Regions from separate parts of the Bacillus mesophilum genome, predicted to be linked through region 1. Evidence: riboswitches for the same ligand, from Rfam matches in the RefSeq annotation. Region 1 holds a riboswitch; the other holds the start of a gene.
The links. Region 1 has a riboswitch for thiamine pyrophosphate ahead of thiW (energy coupling factor transporter S component ThiW). Riboswitches for the same ligand answer to the same signal wherever they lie in the genome.

Region 1 (6,179 bases):
TTGTCTCCTTTTTAGAAAGAGATTTAATAAGGCGATATTTATTGCTATTAATATCATTATAACGGGGCTATTATATGGTGATTTGCTGTATTACCGATTTTATACTGATTTTGTGACAGTCCCTATTCTATTTCAGTTTAAAAATGTAGGCGGCCTCGGACCAAGTACACTTGAACTAATGAGTTTTTGGGATCTCTTTTTATTTGCTGACCTGGCTGTCATCATCCTCTTGGCGATTAAAATGAAGAATACCGATTCCATCCAACGGCTCTTTATAAAAAAGTTCGTATTAGCAGGAACTATATTATTTGTTGTTACTGCGGGATTGGCTCTGTTAAAATCACCGTATCTTTTTTCAACAGCATATGATCGCGAACAGATGGTAAAATCGATCGGACCTTATAATTATCATCTATTTGATATATCGTATGCTGCTTTTTCACCATTAAAAAAAGTTCTTGCAACTGAAACAGATACAATCGCTGCAGTAAATTATACAGATGCAAAAGAAGATGAAGAAACCAGTGTGCAAGGCATAGCCGAGGGAAAGAATGTTGTATTAATTAGCATGGAATCTACACAGAATTTTGTTATTAATCAAAAAGTAAATGGCGAAGAAATTACTCCTTTTCTGAATGAACTAATAAATGAAAGTTACTATTTCAGTTCAATCTATGACCAAACGGCACAAGGCAAAACATCTGATTCTGAATTCATGGTGGATACATCCTTGTATCCATTATCAAGCGGTTCTGTTTTTGTAAGAAAACCGTCAAATGTGTTTAATGCACTGCCTAAAATCTTAAAAGAAAATGGTGGGTATTACAGTGCCGTACTGCATGGAAATGATGCTGATTTTTGGAACCGCGAAAATATATATAATGAACTCGGATATGATCGCTTTTTCTCTAAAGTGGATTATGAAGTGAATGAAGAGAATTCAGTTAATTATGGCTTGAAGGATATTCCTTTTTTTGAACAAAGTGTTGAATATATTTCTGAACTGCCTCAACCGTTTTATACTAGACTGATCACATTAACCAATCATTTTCCATTTTTGCTTGATGAAGAAGATCAATTAATATCTGAAGCAGCAACTTCACAAGATGTTGTCAACCGCTATGTGACAACGGTGCGCTATCAGGATGAAGCGATCAGAAGGCTGTTTGATAAGTTCAAAGAATTAGGTTTATATGAGAATACAGTATTTGTATTATATGGCGATCATTATGGGATATCTGAAAAATATGAAGATGGCGTATTAGAATTGCTTGATCTAAAGCCGTCACCTGTCCACCATGTTGAACTGCAAAAAGTACCGGTTATTATCCATGTGCCGGGCCAAGAAGGTAAGGTGTTTTCAAATATTGGCGGGGAGATCGATATCCGTCCGACTTTGCTATCGCTATTAGGTATTGCGAATGTTGACACACCTTCATTCGGCCAGAATTTAATGACGCGTGATCATGATCAGCCGGTCATTTTCCGTGATGGATCTTTTGTGTCTGATCAGCATATTTATATCAATAATGTCTGCTATGAAAAAAATAGCGGCGAAGAAGCCGAAGAAGGTGCATGTAATTCTAATTTAGAAAAGGTAAGAGATGAGCTAAATATGTCAGATGAAATTTTAAATGGAGATTTATTGAGGTTTTTAGATTTATAAGAAAAAAGGAGAATCGTTTTTCGAACGATCTCCTTTTTATTTTCAGCAGATTACACTTCTTGAAGGATCTCTTTTGCTGTTTGTTCTGCTCCATTGTCTGCCTCTATTTTAAAATGAAAGGTGTTATATATTTTTTGCCGGTCTGTGAAAATACGGTGAATTTCCTTTTCTGTTTTTCCCTGCAGCAGTGGTCTTGAAGGCACTAAAGAATCCAGTCTCTGCTTCCAAACATCCCAAGAAACGGAAAGGTAAAAGACAGTTCCATTTTCCATGCAGGTATTTCTGATTTCTTCCTGCAAAAAGGCACCTCCACCTAATGAAACGACCTGAATTTCTTTATTGCTGCAAATTCTTTTTACTTGATCAAGTTCAGTACGGCGGAATTCCTGCTCTCCGTAATGCTTAAAAATCTCAGTCGTTTTTAGATCATACCATTTTTCTATTTCTTCATCGACATCGATAAAAGGAACTTTTAGCTCTTTGGCAATTATTTGTCCCACAGTTGTTTTACCAGAACCCATAAAACCTGTTAAGATAATTTTTTTATGCATATTAAGCGATGATCCCCATTTCCTTTTACATTTTAAGAGAATTATAATATAGAAATAATTTGCTGTAAAAATAAATAGGATGATAACTCTTTTTTATCTTCCAATATAACCAAGCTGGTATTCAGATGCCAGATGCCTAAAGAAAGCGCTCAAAGTATATATCAATATCTGTATAGATAGGGATTATCAGGGAACATTATAAGAAACGAATATATAGGTGAGTATGTGAAAATTTTAGCTATTGATGGCGGCGGAATACGGGGTATTTTGGCGGTCACCGTCTTAAAAAATATTGAAAAACAATATAAATGTAAGATTGCAGATCTATTTGATGTTTTTGCTGGAACCAGTACAGGTGCCATTATTGCAGCTGCTGCATCTGTAGGTAAGGAAATGGAAGATGTTTATGAAATTTATCTTCAGCATGGTGAAAAGATTTTTGAAAGACACGCCACAGTTGGTTTATTTAAAAGCATTTATACAAACCATCATTTACGAAAATATTTACAAGATGCCTACGGAGAGACATTGCTTTGTGAAGTGGAAAAGCCATTGCTTTTACCAGCGGTCGATATTCATAAAGGAAAGCCGTATGTCCATCGCTCACATGTACGCAGTCCTGGAGAGAAAAAGGAAGATATTAAACTGTGGGATGCCGTGCTTTCATCCTGTTCTGCACCGGTTTATTTTCCCCCTAATGAAATGCAAAATAAACTTTTAGCCATTGATGGCGGCTTATGGGCAAATAATCCAACATTAGTTACGATCACAGAGGCACTCAGTTTTTTTCATCAGAAACTTGAAGATATCCATGTTTTATCGATTGGGACCGGACTGCAATCTATTCCTTTTAAGGAAGGGGAAGGCAGAGAATGGGGTGCTCAAAGCTGGCTGCCTTTTCAATTTCCCTCTCTAAAAATGACACCGAAACTTCTTGATCTTGCACTTCATATTTCTTCTGAAGCTATTTCATATCATTGCCGGCACTTGCTGCATGATCAATATTTACGTCTCAATGCCGAGCTGGAAAAAGAAATGCCATTTGATGATGTGTCATTTTCACATGAACTGGCTCTTATGGGAGAAAAGCTATATGAGGAGCAAAAAAAGGATATAGAGGAATTTTTAGAAAAGACATGACGTTTGCAAAATAATACAAAAATGTTATGATAGTGTTGAAAAATGAATACTTCTTACACTAGGGGTGTCTTTATAAGACTGAGATGGCAGTCATGCCAAACCCTTTGAACCTGATCCTGTTAACACTGGCGTAGGGAAGTGCTATAGATTATAATCTGCTGATCTATACATATCCGCCGCTCGTGTTTACATGAGTGGCTTTTTGTTTCTATGGAGTCATTTTTTTAGCCAATGGATCAGAAATCAAAATATTTTAATGTGGTGAAAACTTGAAAATTTAAAATCTGCTGGGGGCGCCAAATTGGCTGAGAAGAACCCTTTGAACCTGATCTAGTTAAGACTAGCGTAGGGAAGCAGTTAACATAAGTGCACATGTACTGTTTGTTAACCGCTTCTGGTATAGGAGCGGTTTTTTATTTTAAGGAATAAGCCGTATTCATTTAGAAAATGAGCTGCTGGGAGGGAAGAGATTGGCTTATGTAATATGAAGATTGACACTAATTAAATATGAAGGGGGAAACAAAAGATGATGAGCAGTACAAAAAAACTAACCATTACTGCATTTATTGCAGCTATTACGACGGTTTCAAGCAGTCTTATTTACATACCGGTAGGATTTGCAAAAATCTTTCCTATTCAGCATTTTGCTAATGTGCTTTCAGCTGTTTTGCTTGGCCCATGGTATGCAGTTATTCAAGCTTTTCTTTCATCAACTTTAAGAAATATGCTGGGAACTGGCAGTATTTTTGCTTATCCAGGCAGTATGATTGGCGCCTTTTTAGCAGCTATTCTTTTCACCAAAACTCGTAAACTCAGTTTTGCTGCAGCAGGTGAAGTGGTTGGAACAGGCATATTAGGCGCAATGGCAACCTATCCGATTTCTGTGCTTTTCCTTGGACAGGAAGCAGCGCTATTTGGGTTTGTGCCGGCATTTATCTTCAGCAGCTTTACAGGTGCTTTGATGGGTTACGGATTATTGAAAGTAATGGTGAAAAATAAAGCATTAGGGGGCATTTTACAATGAAAACAGCATTGACGATTGCAGGCTCAGACTCAGGCGGAGGTGCCGGTATTCAAGCGGACTTAAAATCATTTAGCGCAAATGGCGTTTTTGGGATGTCCGTTATTACTGCTATTACAGCTCAAAATACACGGGAAGTGCGTTCTGTACAGGATATCGAAGTAAATATTATCAGAGATCAAATAGAAGCTGTATTTGATGATATTACGGTTGATGCCGTAAAAATCGGGATGCTGTCATCTGCATCCACAATTGAGACGGTTGCACAAGGCTTGCAAAAATATGCGCCGTCTAATATTGTGCTTGATCCAGTCATGGTTTCAAAAGGCGGTCATCATTTGCTGAGAGCAGAGGCAGTGACTTCTTTAATAGAACACATGCTTCCGATCGCAACTATTATTACCCCTAATATTCCAGAAGCAGAGGTCATTCTTGGTTATCCTATTTCAAACAAGAAAGACATGGAGAAAGCATGTGTGGAGATTACAAAACTTGGCGCCAGATCGGTGTTGTTAAAGGGAGGGCATATGAAAGGGGATCCAGATGATTTGTATTATGATGGAACCGATTTTCATTGGATTAGCGGCACGAGAATTGAGACAAAAAATACACATGGCACAGGGTGTACTCTTTCTTCGGCAATTGCTGCTAACCTTGCTCGCGGGTTTGATATGCTTGAAGCGGTGAAGCGAAGCAAATCATATATACATATGGCGATTGAGCATAGCCTTGATATAGGCAGGGGTCATGGTCCAACAAACCATTTTTATGATTTATACAGAAAAGCAAATATGTATCAGGAGGCAGAGAAGACATGGAGCAACTGAGCGTAAATCAAATTTTCAGAGGCTTGGAAACTGGGAAACCATTAATCCATCAAATTACGAATAATGTAACCATTAACGATTGTGCAAATGCAACATTGGCTATAGGTGCGTCTCCAGTAATGGCTACAAGTATAGAAGAAGTTGAAGCGATGGCTGGACTTGCAGATGCTCTTGTGATTAATTTTGGCACCATTACAGCCGATATGTATGAATCCATGGTGCTGGCAGGAAAGGCAGCAAACAGAAAAGGGATTCCAGTCGTTTTTGATCCGGTTGGCGTAGGCGCTACTCCATATAGAACCCAAAAGGCAATGGATTATATGAAAAAAGTGAAGGTGGATATTGTAAGAGGGAATGGAACGGAGGTTTACGCACTTATTGGCGGTCAGGCGAATACACGAGGTGTTGATGCTGGTGAATTATCCTTAACTCATACTGAATTAGCAAAGCTGGCTGCTGAAAAGCTAAATGCCGTTATTGTCATAAGCGGTAAACATGATGCCATATCAGACGGAACTAGAGTGGCAGAAATCGAAAATGGTGATATTTGGTTAACAGCAGTGACAGGCACTGGATGCATGACAACCTCTCTAATTGCATCTTGTGCAGGTGTTTCTGAGGATTATTTCTCTGCAGCAGTTGTTGGAATGGGCGTTATGAGCCTTGCTGGAGAGCGAGCAAGAAGAAAAATTTCAGACGGCGAAGGCATTGGCACGTTTAAAGTAAAGTTAATGGATGAAATCTTCACCATGAATGAAACTGTCTGGGAGAGAGAGGTTATATTGCGATGAAAATGGATTATAGCGTTTATTTGGTAACGGAAGAGTCCCGTGATTTAAAAGAATTGCTTTTTATTGTAGAAGAAGCGGTTAAGGGCGGTGCAACCATCGTGCAGCTTCGTGAGAAAACGAGTGAAGGCAAACTATTTTTCGAAAAAGCCTTAGAGTTAAAAAGGCTTTTAGATCAATACGATG
Region 2 (6,179 bases), on a different contig from region 1:
AAACATTCACCTCATCGGCAAGCTGCCGAACACTTTAATCTTTCCTTTGGACAGCTGATGATGACAATGCACAAAATTGAAGACACTATTAGTATGCAGCTTGAGCAGAAAATGGAGCATGCACAATGGCTTGATTTAACAGAAAAAGTTCGCATGCAAAATAAAAATATAGGTGATCATGTTAAATATTTTTATTTTTCCCTTCATGAAGCTTGAAGTTTAAATCGTAATAATTTCGTTTTAAAGGCAGGAGATAGACATGGTCTACGAATGGATTGTAATAGGTGGCGGCATTCAAGGCTGTACAATTGCAGCGTTTCTACTGAAAAATAACAAAGTATCAGCAGATCAGCTGCTCATCATTGACCCCCATGAAACACCGCTATACCGTTGGACCAAAACAACAGAAATGATTGAGATGAAATTTTTAAGATCACCGTCTGTACATCATCTGGATGTTGAGCCTTTCTCTTTGAGAAAATATGCTGACGACCAGAATCGAAAGAAAAGTGATTTTTATGGAGTATATAAACGGCCTTCATTGGAGCTTTTCAATGAGCATAGCCAAGCTCTGTTTCGAAATCTCAACATGGAATCCTGCTGGCATCAAGGCTGTGTAAATGGAGTTGACCGGGAAGATGCTAGCTGGACCATCAACACTGAAGCTGGGAATCGTTTTAAAACGAAAAACGTGGTACTGGCACTAAGTGTGAATGGCCAGCTGAATATACCGGAATGGGCTAGTAACCTTAAAGCTCACTCACATCAGCTCTTCCATATTTACGATGAAGCTGCCGATTTAACGAAAATAAAGCCTTCTATTGCTGTTGTGGGAGGCGGCATCTCAGCTGCCCATTTAGTCATCAAGCTGTCAGTCTTGTATCCCGGCCAGGTTCATCTAATTAAAAGGCATCCTTATCGGGTTTATGACTTTGACAGTGATCCAGGCTGGTTAGGACCTAAAAATCAGAAGCCATATCAATTGATTAATGACTATGATACAAGAAGAGAAATGATTAAAACGGCAAGAAATCGAGGCTCCTTGCCGCAAGAGCTATTCCGTAAACTGAAGAAGCTTGAGCAGGATCGAATTCTCAAAGTGATCGATGGTGAGATTATTTCCGCCCGAAACGGGAGAAATCACGAGCTTAGCTTAACCACCGAAAATGGTTCTGTTGAAGTTCAGTCCGTTATCCTTGCAACTGGTTTTAAGCCTGAAAGACCCGGTGGCGGCTGGCTGGAAAAGACGATTGAAAAATACAGTCTGCCTTGCGCAAGATGCGGATATCCCATTGTTAGTCCGTCCCTCGAATGGTGTCCGCATTTATATGTGATAGGACCGCTGGCCGAGCTGGAGATGGGACCGATTGCAAGGAATATTTCTGGAGCCCGTCAAGCGGCTGAAAGAATTGTTTTAAGTGTATAAATCAAACGAAAAGGAGTTTTGATCATGAGAGTAAACATTACACTTGCTTGTACAGAAACTGGAGACCGTAATTATATTACGACGAAAAATAAGCGCAACAACCCGGACAGAATTGAATTAATGAAATACTGCCCGCGCTTGAAGAAGCGTACATTGCATAGAGAGACGAAGTAATTTTATTTGAGAAGCCGGCTGGCGCACTATTGGTGCTGCCGGCTTTTTGCGTATTGTATGTCTTGAGCGGGGTTTGGCGGATAAATCGCTGTTTTGGGCGGATATATTTTTTTACGGCGGATAAATCCCATTTAACGGCGGATATCCAGGGTTCAAAGGTCTAGTAGTTATATTTTTTTAAGGTTTTGCAGTATTTTTATTGAATTCTTCGTTTAATCCAGCTTTTTTTCCTCAAATGAGCTCCAATAATCGGATTCTGATGTAAATAGAGGGCAGAAATGTCAGCAGCGGCAATTTCCTCACTAACACAAATGCTTTCTAGTGATGAAGATTCTATAAAAAACCACATTGTTCAACATTCCGTCACATCTTTATTACAACATTGTGAAGTTTATCACAATGTTGATGTAGAGTACCCTCCACCATGGTATATTCTAAGTGTAAGAAGCAATCATAAAAATAATCTTTCACTAAAAGAAAGGGAGATGCAAGATGATTAACACTTGGTTAAGAGAAAACAAAATTGCAGCAGCACTATTAACAGTTATACGTGTTTATTGGGGATATTTATGGATTACAGCAGGCTGGGGGAAAATCACAGGAGGATTTGATTCAAAAGGATTCCTGGCTAATGCAGCCGCAAACCCGGTAATGGGACCAGATGGTGCACCTGTTTTTGGCTGGTATAACAGCTTCCTTCAAAGCTTTGCCTTACCGAATGCCGATCTATTTAACTTCATTATTCCATGGGGCGAATTCTTAGTAGGACTTGGATTAATTCTTGGATGCTTAACAACAGCAGCAGCATTCTTCGGAATTTTGATGAACTTCTCTTTCTTGCTTACAGGTACTGTATCTCATAACCCGACAGACATTCTAATGGGTGTATTCATTCTAGCAGCTGGCTACAACGCTGGAAGATTCGGACTTGACTATTATGTAATGCCTTTTATCCGCAAGCAATTAAATAAAGGGAAAGAAGAAGAGAGTGGAGCGAACGTTAGCAGAGTGTAATGTGAATTTTCATTAATAATCTATTGTAAACAAATTATATAGTATGAGGTTGAATTAGGCTTACTAGTTCAACCTTTTTTTAGTTCAGTTTCTGAAGCTACATCTAGCAATCTTTAAAAGCTACTATATAACTTCCGCTCAGTATCAGAGTTTCTTTCGTCCTATTTTTCAATAAATCCTAAAATATCCTTTTATTTACTGTTCGTTTATATTAAACTAAAAGCACAATTGAATAGTTATAACTGGGGGAGTCCAATAAGCTGGGCTGAGAGGGAAACGCGATAAAGTTTCTTGACCCTTTGGACCTGATCTGGATCATGCCAGCGTAGGGAAGTTAGTGAATACTTGCTATGTATACTTCTGCATATTCTGAAGCTGGGTCTGTTTATTTTACAATGGACCCAGCTTCTTTTTATGCACTTCACTGAAGGATGTCTTTGCATTTCCCGAGATCATGTCCTTAACATTATGTTAAAGGAGAGATAAAATGATCAACCCCACAGTAAACGGTAAAATGATTTCCATTATGTCCAGCTTTCCCGGCAGCAAAAAAGTGTATGTAGAAGGTACTAGGACTGATATCCAGGTGCCAATGAGAGAAATTGAACTAAGTGCCACCACCGGATCTTTTGGAGGTGAGAAGAACGAGCCCATACGTATTTATGATACAAGCGGACCGTATACGGATCAGAATTATGCAGTGGATCTGACAAAAGGATTGCCGCCCATTCGCCAGAAATGGATCGATGAACGCGGAGATATTGAAAGCTATGAAGGTCGCAGGGTAAAGCCAGAAGATAATGGTTACCGCAATGAAGACGACCAGCGTACCCAGCACGGTGTGTTTCCCGGGCTAAAAAGAAAGCCTCTGCGGGCAAAACGAGGAAAAAATGTTACACAGCTTCATTATGCAAGGAAAGGGATTATCACACCTGAAATGGAATTTATCGCCATTCGGGAAAATATGAATCCTGAATATATCCGTGAGGAAGTCGCCCGCGGACGAGCCATCATTCCAGCAAATATTAATCACCCTGAAAGTGAACCAATGATTATTGGCCGCAACTTTCATGTGAAAATCAATGCCAATATCGGCAATTCCGCTGTATCCTCGTCAATTGAAGAAGAAATTGAAAAAATGACTTGGGCGACGCGCTGGGGTGCTGATACTATTATGGATTTATCGACCGGGAAAAATATACACAAAACACGGGAATGGATAATCCGAAATTCAGCTGTTCCTGTAGGCACTGTTCCAATCTATCAGGCACTTGAAAAAGTGAATGGGATTGCGGAAAATCTTAATTGGGACGTATTTCGCGATACTCTGATTGAGCAAGCTGAACAAGGGGTAGATTATTTTACAATCCATGCTGGTGTGCGGCTGCATTATGTTCCATTAACAGCTAAGCGAATGACTGGTATCGTATCACGCGGCGGTTCCATTATGGCTCAGTGGTGCTTATCTCATCATCAAGAAAGTTTTCTATACACACACTTTGAAGAAATATGTGAAATCATGAAAACCTATGATGTGGCCTTCTCATTAGGCGATGGCCTCCGTCCTGGCTCAATCGCAGATGCAAATGATGAAGCTCAATTTGCCGAGCTTGAAACATTAGGTGAGCTGACTAAAATTGCCTGGAAGTACGATGTACAGGTAATGATTGAAGGTCCTGGACATGTTCCAATGCATTTAATTAAAGAAAACATGGATAAGCAGCTTGAAATCTGTCAAGAAGCTCCATTCTATACATTAGGTCCGCTAACAACCGATATTGCACCAGGCTATGATCATATAACCTCTGCAATCGGCGCAGCCATGATCGGATGGTATGGAACAGCCATGCTCTGCTATGTGACGCCAAAGGAGCATTTAGGACTGCCAAATAAAAATGATGTCCGGGAAGGTGTGATCACTTATAAAATTGCTGCCCATGCAGCCGATTTGGCTAAAGGCCATCCAGGTGCCCAAATAAGAGATAATGCTTTATCAAAAGCAAGGTTTGAATTTCGATGGAAGGATCAGTTTAATCTCTCCCTTGATCCAGAACGGGCACTGCAATATCATGATGAAACCTTGCCTGCAGAAGGTGCTAAGACGGCTCACTTCTGTTCCATGTGCGGACCCAAATTTTGCTCAATGAGAATTTCTCAGGATATCCGAAACTATGCAAAAGAGAATATGCTTGTTTCAACTGAAGTTATAGAGCAGGGGATGAAGCAAAAGGCAGAAGAATTTAAAGAAGGCGGAAGTCAAATCTATAAATAGAACCATTTTGATATCTTGGTGAAATTGCAGTTTATTTTCGCTTATGTGCTGGATGAATGCTGAAGCACAGCTGGGTGAGAAAACAGTAAAAGGGGAGCATCTTATCCTAAAGGATCAACACATATGAAAAGCCAAAGAGCTCATTATCATATGAGCTCTTTGGTTTAGGGAAAATGCTATAGCAAGGAGTTTCCCAGCTATGAAAATTTGAAGTCTCGCCATTTAATCAGTCTTCTATTTATTCAATCGTAAATGATGCGGATATTCTGTCATCCTCTGTCAAAGTTTGAATTACACGATAGGTTCCTTTTTCAAGCTGAGAAAGCTCGACATCCTGCGAAAAAGTGCCTTCATTTCTTAATAATATCCCTATTGCTGGTGCCATTTGTTCAAACTCAAACTGCTCCCAATTTTCTCCGTTCCATTTATCCAATATCACACCATAACCAGTACCTAATTCAATCGTCCCCAAGTTTGTCAGCGTAACGGTCATCTTTTCTTCAGGGTAATAGTGTGTCTTGTCTAAATCAATTCTTGCATTTATTTCGTTATAGGGTACAAAGATTTGATGATATTCCTGTTTCCGAATTTCATCATTTTCACCTATTGCTACTTGTTCAATATAATAAGCAACATTCTCTTCATCTGGAATGGTAATAAAATAACTTGGATCCTGGCGCTCAACTGTTTTTTCTATGATCGTTTCAAACTTCCTTTCTTCATAATTAAATTTCAAGAATTCAACTTCATATCTTGCAGTGGGTGATAATCCATCGGGATCGATTTCAAATTGGTCCCCAGCCTTGTATACACGATGTGTTGTACGCTGATAACCTTCCTGATCACGATTTTCAAAAAAGACTGAATCCATTAAATCCAAAAATGATTTACTCTCAAATTGAATAGCTGTGTTTACTTTTGATTTGTCGATCTCTTTTAATTGCTGTGGAAGATCATTTGGTATCGTGATCTCTTTTTCTTCCTTTTCTACATGGTCTGTGCCGGCCGTACCTGAATTGCATCCAGTTACGAAAAGGGCAAATAAAGCGAATAAGATGATTTTTTTCATTTTTTTCCCTCCTAAAACAATAGACGGAGGAGATGGGAAAATGTTACTTCTTAGAACTTCATCTGTAAAACTATTTTGAAATATTAAACTGTATTTGTAAATCGGCTATACAAAAATTCCTTCACATCTTATATACTTACTATGTTCATGATTGATCATTATATAGCTTGAAAAAAGTTGCATCCTAGAATATACCTCCATGAAACGCAGCAACAATAAGATTA

Region 2: it holds a riboswitch for thiamine pyrophosphate, as region 1 does, so the genes downstream of both, thiC (phosphomethylpyrimidine synthase ThiC) here and thiW (energy coupling factor transporter S component ThiW) in region 1, are expected to answer to the same signal.

What each region holds. Positions count from the first base shown of each region.
Region 1 covers NZ_WBOT01000001.1:943,592-949,770, reverse strand. Annotated here, with positions in the region: gene F7732_RS04650 (LTA synthase family protein) at 1-1,666, shown strand, start outside; gene F7732_RS04645 (shikimate kinase) at 1,717-2,217, opposite strand; gene F7732_RS04640 (CBASS cGAMP-activated phospholipase) at 2,443-3,357, shown strand; TPP riboswitch at 3,408-3,511, shown strand; TPP riboswitch at 3,637-3,726, shown strand; gene thiW (energy coupling factor transporter S component ThiW) at 3,887-4,381, shown strand; gene thiD (bifunctional hydroxymethylpyrimidine kinase/phosphomethylpyrimidine kinase) at 4,378-5,205, shown strand; gene thiM (hydroxyethylthiazole kinase) at 5,193-5,996, shown strand; gene thiE (thiamine phosphate synthase) at 5,993-6,179, shown strand, end outside.
Region 2 covers NZ_WBOT01000003.1:488,980-495,158, forward strand. Annotated here, with positions in the region: gene F7732_RS11990 (hypothetical protein) at 1-216, shown strand, start outside; gene F7732_RS11995 (FAD/NAD(P)-binding protein) at 260-1,426, shown strand; gene rpmG (50S ribosomal protein L33) at 1,451-1,600, shown strand; gene F7732_RS12005 (hypothetical protein) at 1,879-2,100, shown strand; gene F7732_RS12010 (DoxX family protein) at 2,093-2,614, shown strand; TPP riboswitch at 2,849-2,963, shown strand; gene thiC (phosphomethylpyrimidine synthase ThiC) at 3,102-4,886, shown strand; gene F7732_RS12020 (immunoglobulin-like domain-containing protein) at 5,125-5,955, opposite strand.